Regions from separate parts of the Mesorhizobium sp. WSM4846 genome, predicted to be linked through region 2. Evidence: predicted binding sites of a transcription regulator. Region 2 holds the regulator's gene; each other region holds the start of a gene.
What was found. The regulator PhoB, encoded in region 2, activates phosphate uptake and scavenging genes when phosphate is short. The targets are predictions, from matches to a motif close to TGTCATNNANCTGTCAT.
Positions count from the first base shown of each region.

Region 1 (4,246 bases), on a different contig from region 2:
CTTTTCACCCCAATCGGCATTGCGCCCGCGCAGTTCGGCCAGGCTGCGGATCAAGGCAACCGCGTCGTTCGTCGCCTTGGCGATCATCGCATTGCCCGCCGGTGGATTCTTCGGGTCCTTGCCGGCTTCCGGGCCATTGTTCTTGTCGTCGCCGGGAAAGGATGGCATCGGCCCGCCCATCTCGATGGGCGTTGCCGCGCCCAGATTGGTGCCGGGCGCCATCGCCGCCACATGGGTTGCGTAGAGGATGTAGGTTCCGGCGCTCGCCGCATGCCCGCCGGCGGGCGCGACATAGCCGATGACGGGAACCGGGGAGGCGAGGATGTCGGCGATGATCTCACGCATGCTGGTGACCAACCCGCCCGGCGTGTTCATCTGCAGGATGAAAACCTCGGCGTTCCGTTCTGCGGCCACCGCCAGCGCTTCCTCGAACTGCATGGCGCTCGCCGGACCGATGGCGCCGTCTATCTCGATGCGCAGCGCAGTCCTCCCCTGGCCGTTTGCTTCTCCTGTTGCTGCGGAAGAAGAACAAACAGCCACAGCGGCTACAAAAGCCGCGGCAATCAGGGCTACACGCGCGAGTTTCACGCTCAAAGCTCCCTATCAGGGATATGGGCTCGATTTTGCCAAAATCCATGCTGCGTCGCGGCGGTGAAGCTGATCCATGGCAACCTTGCGTTGTGCCTAAACCGGTTGGCAGGAAACGGGTGGTTTGCACGCGCCGATTCACCCATCTGATTGCAGAAGCCGATGATGCCAGAGGAGGCAGAGCCATGACCATACACACGGTTCCAGAAGCAGCGGTCCGATCGGCGGAAGCGCGCGTCGCCGGATATGACTGGCAGGCATTGGCCGAGGAGATGAGCGGCTATGGCTGCGCCGTGATGGAAAAGCTGCTGATACCGGAAGAATGCCGGGAGATCGCCGGGCTCTATCCCGACGAAAGCCATTTCCGCAGCCATGTCCACATGGCGCGGCACGGCTTCGGCAAGGGCGAGTATCGTTACTTCCGCTATCCCTTGCCCGAGCTGATCGGCGGCTTGCGCACCGCGCTCTATCCGCGCCTCGCCGCGGTCGCCAACGACTGGAACGAGCGCATGGGCATCGCCCAGCGCTACCCGGACGAACACGCCGCGTTCCTCAAACAATGCCACGAGCAGGGCCAGAAGCGGCCGACGCCGCTCCTGCTGCAATACGGTCCCGGCGACTTCAATTGCCTGCATCAGGATCTCTACGGCGATCTTGCCTTCCCGCTGCAGGTGGCGATCCTGCTGTCCGAACCCGGCAAGGATTTTACCGGCGGCGAGTTCGTGCTGATCGAACAGCGACCGCGCATGCAGAGCCGCGCCGAGGTGGTGCCGCTGCGTCAGGGCGACGCCGTCGCCTTCGCGGTTCACAATCGCCCGGTCCAGGGCAGCAAAGGCAGCTACCGCGTCAATCTCAGGCACGGCGTCAGCCGGCTTCGCTCCGGCCTGCGCCACACCGTCGGCATTATCTTCCACGACGCGAAGTAAAGGTGTTGTCGACTTCCTTCTCCCTTCTCCCCTTGTGGGAGAGGCGGATTGGCGCGTAGCGCCAAGACGGTTGAGGGGTGTTGGACGGAGCGCCGTCGTTGCCAAGCTGGAGCACCCCTCATCCGTCGCCTTCGGCGACACCTTCTCCCACAAGGGGAGAAGGGTGAGCCGCGCGAGCCGCAACGTTGGAGTCCAGTGCATCGGACCCCAATTCTTCGAGTCCGAGGGACGGTCGGGACAAGCGATTGCGGAAGTCCGAATAAAACCTCACCCGCAAAGATCTTTGTCATCCAATCGATAACCAAGGTTCATACGGTGAGCGGTGTTGTTTCTCTGCCGGCGTTCGTTCGCCGGGCGGATGACTGTTGATATCTGCCAAGACTGAAAACTAGCTATTTGTTCGCGCGTCGGGGATCGCCATGATGTTTCCAGCAAGCTTTGCGTCACTACGGCGCAAATCGGCGAAAATAAGCGGCGCCGTCACGCTTGCTGTTGGCTTGATGATCGGGGCCGCTGCACAGGCCGAGCCTATCCGCGGCACCGGATCGACACTGGCCGCCCCGATCATCGGCAAATGGGCAACGGCCTACGAGAACGCCCGCGCCGACGGCGGCGACTATGTCTCGCCCGACTGGAAGGTCGACTATGAAATCGTCGGCTCACTCGCCGGCGTCCTGCGTCTCGATCAGCCGGACATCGACTTTGCCGCGACGGATGCGCCGATCAATGGCGCCGAACTCAAGAAGGCCGGCCGCCATCAGTTTCCGATCGTGATGGGAGCCATCGCCGTCGTCGTCAATCTCGACGGCATTGGCCCGGGAAGCCTTCGCCTGACGGGGCCGCTGCTGGCCGACATCTATCTGGGCAAGATCCAGTCATGGTCCGATCCCGCGATCAAGGTGGTGAATCCGGATCTGACGCTGCCCGATCTCAGGATCGGCGTCGTTCACCGCAAGGATGGCTCCGGCTCGACCTTTGTCTTCACCGAATATCTGTCGGCGGTCAGCGGCGAGTGGAAGGCCAAGTACGGAGCCAATACGCTGATCTCGTGGCCGCTCGGCACTGACGCGGAAGGCACCCAGAACCTCATCCAAGCCGTGCACGACACGAAGGGCGCGATCGCTTATGCCGAATCCGGCCAGGCCCAGCGCGCCAACCTTGCCTACGCACTGATCGAGAACAAATCCGGCAAGTTCGTCAAGCCGGGGCCGGAGGGCGTGCAGGCTGCCGCGACGTCCATCGACTGGGCGCAAACGACCGATTTTTTCGCCTCGCTGACCGATCGAGACGGCGATGCCGCCTATCCGATCAGCACGGCGGTGTTCGCGGTCGTTCAGGTCTCGGGCCGTTCGGAACATCGCTATCGCCGCGTGCACGACCTTTTCCGGCTCGCCTTCGCGCACGGCGCTGATGACGCCGCCGCGCTCGGCTACGTGCCGCTGCCGAAGGCGCTGGTCGCCCGGATCGAGCAATACTGGGCAGGGCAGGAGCCCGTCGCAAACTGAGCGGAAGAACCAGGCTGCTGCTTGGCGCAGCGCCTGAACTGAACGTCATATCGCGCCGTGATGGCGGCTTGTTGGGGACTGCGTGACATGGACATCGATATCTTCAAGGACATCCTCGTGCCGGTGATCGGCGGGTTGGGCATCTTCATGCTCGGCCTCGACTTCATGGCCAACGGCATCCAGGCGCTGTCGGTCAACCGGATGCGCGCCTTTCTTGCCAAGGCCGCCGGAACGCCGATCAAGGGCGTGCTGGCGGGAACGCTGATCACCGGCGTCATCCAGTCGTCGACGGCGATGAGCGTCATGGTCGTCGGCCTGGTCAATGCCGGCGTCATCGCGCTTCGACCGGCGATCAGCGTGATCATGGGCGCCAATATCGGCACCACGCTCGGCAACGGGCTCATCGCCCTGCCGTTGGGTCCGCTCGGCCTGATCCTGGCCGGCGTGTTCTCGCTGATCTACTGCTTTGCCAAAAGCGAGAAGGTCAAGAACATAGCGCTTGCCGGCATGGGCTTCGCGCTGATCTTCTATGGCCTTAACCTGATGACCGGCGGCCTGCGCCCGCTGCGAAACCTGCCCGAAGTCATGGCCCTGCTGCAAACGCTGACGGCCGATTCCTATCTCAACCTGCTCAAATGCGTGTTCATCGCCGCCGGCGTGACCGCCATGATCCATTCGTCCTCGGCGACGATCGGCATTGTCATGGGCCTTGGCGCCGCCGGCATCCTCGACTGGACGACGGCCGTCGCCTTCTCGCTCGGCGCCGATCTCGGCACCACGATCACCTCGTGGATGGCTTCGCTCAATATTTCGAAGAACGCCAAGCGCACCGCTTACGCGCACATCTCGTTCAACATCATCGGCGTGTGCATCACCATCCCGCTGTTCTTCGTCTCCATGCAGGTCCTGGAATGGGCGATGCAGTTCTTCGGCGGCGATCCCGCCATTCCGGTGATCGTCGACGGCAAGGAGACTTTTCCCCTGGTGCCGGTCGCGGTCGGCCTCTACTCGACCTTCTTCAACGTCTTCAACACGCTGTTGCTGTTTCCGTTCATCGGGGTGTTCGAGCGGGTTCTGTCGCGTGTCGGTCACACGGATGCCGAGGACACGGAAGATTTCTCGACGCCGCGATTCCTCGACCGCAAGCTGGCCGGCGATTTTGCCAAGGCCGTTCCCGCCGTCCAGCAGGAGACGGCCCGCCATCTGCAAGCCGGCGCCATGTTCCTC
Region 1 covers NZ_JBVVPZ010000044.1:52,434-56,679, forward strand. The annotation lists gene AC0L15_RS27315 (NfeD family protein) at 1-588, opposite strand, end outside; gene AC0L15_RS27320 (2OG-Fe(II) oxygenase) at 774-1,514, shown strand; gene pstS (phosphate ABC transporter substrate-binding protein PstS) at 1,934-3,019, shown strand; gene AC0L15_RS27330 (Na/Pi cotransporter family protein) at 3,107-4,246, shown strand, end outside.
Region 1: a site for PhoB is predicted at 1,799-1,815, ahead of pstS (phosphate ABC transporter substrate-binding protein PstS). Genes of this name have one in related genera too.

Region 2 (4,246 bases):
CGTCGATCTCGATGTCCGCGAGCATCAGGTGACGGCGTTGATCGGGCCATCGGGCTGTGGCAAGTCGACGTTCCTGCGTTGCCTGAACCGAATGAACGACACCATCGATATCGCGCGGGTGAGCGGCAAGATCACGCTCGACGGCGAGGATGTCTACGACCCGAAAATCGATGTCGTCGAGCTGCGAGCTCGCGTCGGCATGGTATTCCAGAAGCCGAACCCGTTTCCGAAGTCGATCTACGAAAACGTCGCCTACGGTCCGCGCATCCACGGCCTGGCCAGGAGCAAGGCCGAGTTGGACGGCATCGTCGAATCGAGCCTGAAGAAGGCCGGACTGTTCAACGAGGTCAAGGATCGCCTGCTCGAGTCGGGTACCGGCCTGTCCGGCGGGCAGCAGCAGCGTCTGTGCATCGCGCGCGCCATCGCCGTGTCGCCGGAAGTGATCCTGATGGACGAGCCCTGTTCGGCGCTCGATCCGATCGCCACCGCCCGCGTCGAGGAACTGATCGACGAACTGCGCCAGAATTATACGATCGTCATCGTCACCCATTCGATGCAGCAGGCGGCGCGCGTGTCGCAACGCACGGCGATGTTCCATCTCGGCTATCTGGTCGAGGAGGGCGCGACCGACAAGATGTTCACCAACCCCGACGACAAGCGCACCCAGGACTACATCACCGGCCGGTTCGGCTGAGCGGTCCGGCGAATTTCGAACACGAGGACAGCACCATGGGTGAACACACCGTCGCATCTTTCGACGAGGAACTGGAGCACATCGACCGGCTGATCCGCGACATGGACGAGCTCGCCGCCGCAATGGTGGCGGCCTCGATCCGCGCGTTGCTTGCGTCGGACAATGCGATGGCGCAGCGCGTCGTCTCGGACGACGCCATCATGGATGCGCGGCAGCGCGAGCTCGACGACAGCGCGATCACGCTGATCGCCAAGCGGCAGCCGATGGCGCAGGATCTGCGCGCCGTGGTTGGCGCAATCCGCATGGCGGGCGATCTCGAGCGCATCGGCGATCTGGCCAAGAACATTGCCAAGCGGGTCAGCGCAGTCGGGCAGAGCGCGACGCCGCGTAATCTGTCGCACGGTATCGACGCGATGGCGGATCTCGTTCTTGTGCAGCTGCGCGGCGTGGTCGAGCACTATGTGTCGCGCGATGCCGGCGCGTTGAAGGAACTGCGCGCCGACGACCAGAAGATCGACGTGAAATATACGGCGGTTTTTCGCGAGCTCCTGACCTACATGATGGAGGATCCGCGCAACATCACCGCCTGCACGCACCTTCTGTTCTGCGCCAAGAATCTCGAGCGTATCGGCGATCATGTCACCAACATCGCCGAAAACGCCTATTTTGTCGTGACCGGGCAGCAATTGCCGGCGGATCGCCCGAAGCTCGACGAAACGACGATGTCGGCGCCGGCGACATGACAGGAGTGACCGGCCGATGATCGCGCCGCGCATCATGGTGGTGGAGGATGAAGAGCCGCTGGGCGTCCTCCTCCGTTACAATCTTGAATCCGAAGGCTATCAAGTCGAGGTGGTGACGCGCGGCGACGAGGCCGAAATCCGGCTGCAGGAAAACGTGCCCGATCTTTTGGTGCTCGACTGGATGGTGCCGGCGGTTTCCGGCATCGAGCTTTGCCGGCGCCTTCGGGTGCGCCCCGAAACCGAGCGGCTGCCGATCATCATGCTGACCGCGCGCGGCGAGGAGAGCGACCGGGTGCGCGGCCTTTCGACCGGAGCCGACGACTATCTGGTCAAGCCGTTCTCGACACCGGAATTCATGGCCAGGGTCAAGGCGCTGCTGCGCCGCGCCAAGCCCGAAGTGCTGTCCAGCGTGCTCAAGGTCGGCGACATCATGCTCGATCGTGAATCGCACCGGGTCTATCGCAAGAAGAGCGAGATCCGGCTCGGGCCGACCGAATTCCGGCTGCTCGAATTCATGATGCGCCACCCGGGCCGGGTCTTCTCGCGCAGTCAGTTGCTCGACAATGTCTGGGGCGAGACGATCTACATCGACGAGCGCACTGTGGACGTCCATGTCGGCCGGTTGCGCAAGGCGGTCAACAATGGTCGCATGCCCGATGTCATCCGCACCATCCGCGGCGCCGGCTATGCGATCAGGGAAGACTAGCTGACGTTCAGGTGATGCCGGCCTGCGAACGGCTGATACCTGCGCTTCCGGTGCTGACGTACCCGAAAGTACGCTCCGCCCCGGTTCTCGGAACCCACCATTCTCGACTCGGCCTGACCTGAATCTCAACACTCCCCAAGTCGCGACCCGGGAATCCCTGCCTTCGGATTCAAGCCACGTTCTTTCCGACCGAGCCGGCTCGTGCCTGGATGCTCGGCGCGAAAATCTCCTGATCGACGAAGCTTAGGGCCCGCATGGCGCAGCCTTCGCGGATCAGCGGCAGCTCGTTCGGCTCGGTGTCGAAGGAAATCGAACCCGAATGCTGGCCGCCGGCGGTCTGGGCGATGGCCTCGCGCAGGGCCGGCTCGATCAGGTCGAAGGCGGCAGCGCTGGCGCCGACCATGGCCACCGGCGCCGGATCGATCAGCGCAAACAGGCTGCCGAGCCCGAAGCCGAGCGCCTCGCCGGCCTTGCGGTAGGCTTCGCGCTCCGGTCCGTCCATCTCGCGCGCCCGGGCCGCCAAGGCCCGCATGTCGGCGTCGCTGACATCGGCGACCGGCTCGGCGTTCTCGCTCAACAGCCTTGCGTTGCGCCAGATGGCGTAGTTGCCGGCATAAGCCTCGACGCAGCCGCGCAGCCCGCAGCGGCAAAGCGCGCCGCCCGGCCGATGGATCATGTGGCCGAATTCGCCGCCTGAGGAGTGGGTGCCGGTGAACAGATCGCCCTTCAGCACCAGCCCCATACCGATGCCGTGCGAGAGCAGGATGGCGATGAAATCGTCGCGGTAGCGATCCGGGTGGCGCCAGTGCAGCGCCACGGCCATCATGTTGCAGTCGTTCTCCATGATGGCCGGGATGCCGAACTCGCGTTCCAGAATGTCGGCGAAGGCGATGTTCGTCTGCGGCGTGATCGGCGACCACAACATGGCGCGCGCGTGGGAATCGGTGATGCCCTGGATCGCCAGCGCGATGCGGGCGACGCTTTGGACATCGAGGTCGGGATCTTCGAGCCGGCGCCGGACGATGGCGACACATTCGTCGATCAGCGCGTCACGCGACATGGTCAGCGTGTCCAGCCGGCGCTGTTCCTCGGCGACCACTTGTCCGGCATAATCGATGACGGCGACCGACAGGAAATTCAGCGACAACACGACGGCCAACACCGCAGCGGCTTGCGGATTGAGGCTGAGGCCGACCTGCGGCCGGCCGCGTTTCAGCGAAACCGTCTCGCTCGCCTTGCTCTCGGCCAGGATGCCTTCCTGGATCAGGTCGGCAGAGATCGCCGATATGGTCGAATGGCTGAGGCCGGTGGTCGCGGCGATCTCGGTCCGCGACGGCTGGCCTGCCCGGCGCACGGCCGAAATCACCATCGCCCGGTTGCGCCGGCGCAGATCGTCATGACGGATTCCCACCGACATTTTTTTGTTTCCTCCTCATTGCCGCGGCCGCTCATGAATCGGAAGCCGTCGGTATGTCGGTCAAATACTGGCAGAAGCAGAAGGGGCTGTCATTATTTATTCCGAGCCTCGAAAAAAAGCCCGACAGGACGTCAAAATCCATCAGAATTGGTGTTGACAGTGCTTCGGCGTTGGACCAGTATTTTTTCGAGGCTCGAAAAAATAGGGCCTTTGTGCCGGCCTTCGGGCCAGTTGGTCGCGCCCTACGCGGCGCAGGGAGGAATATCATGAAGAGATTCGCAGCCGCCATTCTGGCGGGGGTCGCCATGTCGCTGACGCTCGCGTCGGCCGCGCAGGCCAAGGACAAGGTCATTGGCGTTTCGTGGTCGAACTTCCAGGAAGAGCGTTGGAAGACCGACGAAGCCGCCATGAAGGAGGCGATCGAGGCCGCCGGCGACAAATATATCTCCGCTGACGCACAGTCCAATCCCGGCAAGCAGCTGACCGACGTCGAAAGCCTGATCTCGCAGGGCGCCAACGCACTGATCATCCTTGCGCAGGATGCCTCGGCCATCGGTCCGGCGGTGCAGAAGGCGCTGGACGAAGGCATTCCGGTCGTCGGCTATGACCGGCTGATCGAGAACAAGGACGTCTTCTATCTGACCTTCGACAACCAGGAAGTCGGCCGCATGCAGGCCCGCGAAGTG
Region 2 covers NZ_JBVVPZ010000025.1:19,300-23,545, forward strand. The annotation lists gene pstB (phosphate ABC transporter ATP-binding protein PstB) at 1-694, shown strand, start outside; gene phoU (phosphate signaling complex protein PhoU) at 730-1,437, shown strand; gene phoB (phosphate regulon transcriptional regulator PhoB) at 1,454-2,143, shown strand; gene AC0L15_RS20415 (ROK family protein) at 2,313-3,560, opposite strand; gene xylF (D-xylose ABC transporter substrate-binding protein) at 3,827-4,246, shown strand, end outside.

Region 3 (4,246 bases), on a different contig from region 2:
TGGCCGCCGCCTCGATCAGCGTTTTCGGCACTGCCTGCAGACCGGCTACGAAGAACAGGAAATTGTAGCTGATCTGCTTCCAGGCAGCCGCCGACACCAGCAGGATCATGGCGTGGGTTCCGTTGAGCAGCGGATCCCAGGCGATGCCGAGGCTTCGCAGCAAATACGCCAACGAGCCGATCGAAGGATTGAACAGAAACAGCCACAGCATGCCGGCAATCGCCGGCGCCACGGCATAAGGCCATATCAACAGCGTGCGGTAGAGGCCTTTGCCGCGCACCGCCTTCTCGGCCATGACCGCAAGCAAAAGCGCCACAACCATGGCAACGATCGCGGTCGCAAGCGAGAACACCACGGTGACCTGGATCGAGTTGAGGTAGGCCGGATCGGCCAGCACCTTGCGGAAATTGGCAAACCAGACGAACCTGGTCCTCAGCCCGAACGGATCCTGCCTGAGCATCGACTGGTAAAGCGCCTGACCGGCCGGCCAGTAGAAGAAAATCAGTGTTATGGCGAGTTGTGGCGCCACCAGCAGGTAGGGCAGGATCTTGTTGGGAAAGACGACGCGTGGAGACAGGCTGATTTCCTTCGCTAACTCGGGAGACGCCCACGCGAGCTCGCGTGGGCGATATTCAAACCGACACCAACCGAGATAATCTCGTCAGTTCTCCAGCGCTTCCTTGATTGCGGCGTTGCCGCGCGTGACCGCGTTGTCGAGCGCCTGCTGAGCGGTTTGCTGGCCGGCCAGCATCTTCTCGAACTCCTCGTTCTGGATATCGCGCACCTGCGGCAGGTTCGGCAGGCGCACGCCCTTCGAGTTGTCGGTCGGTGCCTTGCCCGTCATTTGCAGGATGGGTGTCTCACGGCCGGGGTTCTTGTCATAGAAGCCCGATTTCTTGGTCGCCTCGTAGGCAGCGAGCGTCACCGGCAGGTATCCCGACTTCTGGTGCAGATATTCCTGCACATCGGTCTTGGACAGATAGGCGAAGAACGCCGCGACGCCCTTGTATTGCTCGTCCGACTTGGCGCCGAACACCCACAGGCTGGCGCCGCCCGGCGTGGTGTTCTGCGGTGCGCCCTTGGCGTCGCTGTCGTAGGGAAGCTGGCCGATGCCATAGTTCATCCCGGACTTGACGATGTCGCCGAGGCCGCCCGACGATTCGGTGAAGATGCCGCATTCGCCGGCGAGGAAGATCTGCTTGGCTTCGGAGGTACGCCCGCCATATTTGAAGGTGCCGTCCTTGGCGAGGTCTGCGAGCGCCTGGAAGTGGTTGACGAAAATCGGCGCGTTGATCTTGAGTTCGACATCACCGCCGGCCAGGCCGTTCTGCTGGGTCGCCCACGACACATCATTCCATGCTGCAAAATTCTCCAGATGGATCCAGGTCAGCCAGGTCGAGGTATAGCCACAAGGGGCGGCGCCGCTCGTCTTGATCTTCTTGGCGGCTTCCCACACCTCGTTCCAGGTCTTCGGCGGGTTGTTCACGTCGAGGCCGGCCTTCTGGAAGATGTCCTTGTTGTAGTAAAGGATCGGCGAGGAGGAGTTGTAGGGGAAGGACAGCATGGTGCCGTCCGGCTTCGAATAATAGCCGACGATACCGGGCAGATACTGGCTTTTGTCGAAGGTCATTCCGGCACCGGTCATCACCTCGGCAACCGGCTTGATCGCACCCTCGGCCGCCATCATCACGCCGGTGCCAACGTCGAACACCTGGAGGATATCGGGCGCCTGGCCGGCGCGGAAGGCGGCGATGCCGGCATTCAGCGTCTCCGGATAGGTGCCCTTGAACACCGGAACCAGTTCATAGTCGCTCTGGCTGGCGTTGAAATCCTTGGAGATCTTGCCGACGACCTCGGCGTTGGCGCCGGTCATGGCGTGCCACCAGCTGATCTGCGTGACGGCGAAGGCGGAGGTGGTGGAAAGCAGGGTCAAGGTGGCGGCGACACCGGCCGCGAAGCCGAACAACTTCATGTTTCATCTCCCGTTTGTCATTGGCGAAAGGGGCACTCTCGCAAAGCCAATATGTGCCGCCCGTGACAATTGGACAACGGTTTTGTTGCGGACCGATGAACTTGATTTCCACTTAAAGTGGCGTGCGCTTCGAGATGAGAGCCGATGGAAAGCAATTGAAAAGCCGGCTTACCAATCGAACATCGACGACGACCGGCAATCGCCGGCGCCTCCTAAAGAGCGCACTATTGCGCGACATGCGTTAGTACGACTTGCCGAGCGCCGTCTCGACCAGCCGCTTGGCGTCGGGGCTCGACCATTCGGCCGGGCCGTTCATGTGGGCAATCAGGCAGCCTTCCGCGTCAATCAGCATGGTGACCGGCAGGCCGAGCGCCAGGCCGCGTGTCTTGAGATCGTTGAACAGCGCCATCGTCGAATCACGGTAGTAGCCGAGCGCCTTGACGCCGGTCTCCTCAAGGAACTTCTTCGGTTTGGCGTCGTCGCCGGCATCGACATTGACCGCGACGACCTCGAAGGCATCGCTGCCCATTTCGTTCTGCAGCGCGTCGAGCGCCGGCATTTCGGCGCGGCAAGGCGCGCACCATGTCGCCCACAGATTGAGCAGCACCGTTTTGCCGGCATGGTCGGCGAGCGTCATCGGCTTGCCGTCGGGGCTATTGAAGGCAAGACCCTTCAGCGATTGTGGCGGATCGGCCGGCAAAAGTGCTGCAACCTGGCCGGTGGCAGCCGCCGCGACCGTCTTGGCGCGGTCGGCCTTGGCGGCGCAGGCGACATCGTCCTTGCTGTCGCCAACGGCGACTTGAGCGGGGGCGTTGTTGCCAGAACCGCTTTCGCTGACATATACCGCGACCGCGCCGGCCAGCACGCCTGCCACCAAAGCGGCGAGGATGAGGCGCGGGGCCGGGAAAAATCGATTGCCGTCTGCCATTTTTAAAACTGCTCCGGAAGCACGGGTTATAGCGATGAGCGACAAGAAGGCCAGCAACCAGATGTGGGGCGGACGTTTTGCCTCGGGTCCGGCCGCGATCATGGAAGCGATCAACACGTCGATCTCGTTCGACCGCAAACTCTACGCGCAGGATATCAGAGGCTCGATCGCCCACAGCGAGATGCTGGCGCAAACCGGCATTATTTCGGCGGCCGATCAAGAAAAAATCGCTCACGGGCTGAACACGGTCCTGGCAGAGATCGAAGCCGGCACGTTCGAGTTCTCGACCAGGCTGGAAGACATCCACATGAATGTCGAGGCCCGCCTTGCCGAGCTGATCGGCCCGGCTGCCGGCCGTCTGCATACCGCCCGTTCGCGCAACGACCAGGTGGCGGTCGATCTCAGGCTATGGGTCAAGGACGAGTGCTTTCGCGTCGCCGAGGCGCTGAAGGGCCTGATCACGGCGTTCCTGGAACGGGCCGAGGAGCATGCGGCAACGGTGATGCCTGGCTTCACCCACATGCAGGCGGCGCAGCCGGTAACCTTCGGCCATCACTGCATGGCCTATGTCGAAATGTTTTCGCGCGACCTGTCGCGTGTTCGCGACGCCATCGAACGGATGGACGAAAGCCCGCTCGGTGCGGCCGCGCTTGCCGGCACCAGCTTTCCGATCGACCGGCACCAGACGGCCAGGGCGCTCGGCTTCCGCGAGCCGATGCGCAATTCCCTCGACAGCGTTTCGGACCGCGATTTCGCGCTCGAGTTTTTGGGGCTGGCGGCGATCTGCGCGACGCATCTGTCGCGACTGGCCGAAGAAATCATCATCTGGTCGACGCCGCAATTCGGCTTCGTCAGGCTGTCGGACTCATTCTCCACCGGCTCCTCGATCATGCCGCAGAAGAAGAACCCTGACGCCGCCGAGTTGGTGCGCGGCAAGACCGGCCGCGTCACCGGCCATCTGGTTGGCCTGCTGACTGTGATGAAGGGCATGCCGCTGACCTACGGCAAGGACATGCAGGAAGACAAGGAATCCGTGTTCGACGCCGCCGAGACGCTCGACCTGATGCTGGCGGCGATGACCGGCATGGTGCGCGACATGACGGTGAATGCCGCCGCCATGAAGAAGGCCGCCGGGTCAGGCTATGCGACCGCGACCGATCTCGCCGACTGGCTGGTGCGCAGCCTCGGTCTGCCGTTCCGCGAGGCGCACCACGTCACCGGCCGCGCCGTGGCGCTGGCCGAAGAGAGGAAAATCGGGCTCGACAGGCTGCCGCTGGAAGACTTGCAGTCCATTCACCCCGGCATCACGACGGACGTGTTTTCGGTGCTTGCCGTGCAAAACTCGG
Region 3 covers NZ_JBVVPZ010000035.1:48,469-52,714, reverse strand. The annotation lists gene ugpA (sn-glycerol-3-phosphate ABC transporter permease UgpA) at 1-577, opposite strand, end outside; gene ugpB (sn-glycerol-3-phosphate ABC transporter substrate-binding protein UgpB) at 662-1,972, opposite strand; gene tlpA (thiol:disulfide interchange protein TlpA) at 2,214-2,900, opposite strand; gene argH (argininosuccinate lyase) at 2,935-4,246, shown strand, end outside.
Region 3: a site for PhoB is predicted at 2,035-2,051, ahead of ugpB (sn-glycerol-3-phosphate ABC transporter substrate-binding protein UgpB). Genes of this name have one in related genera too.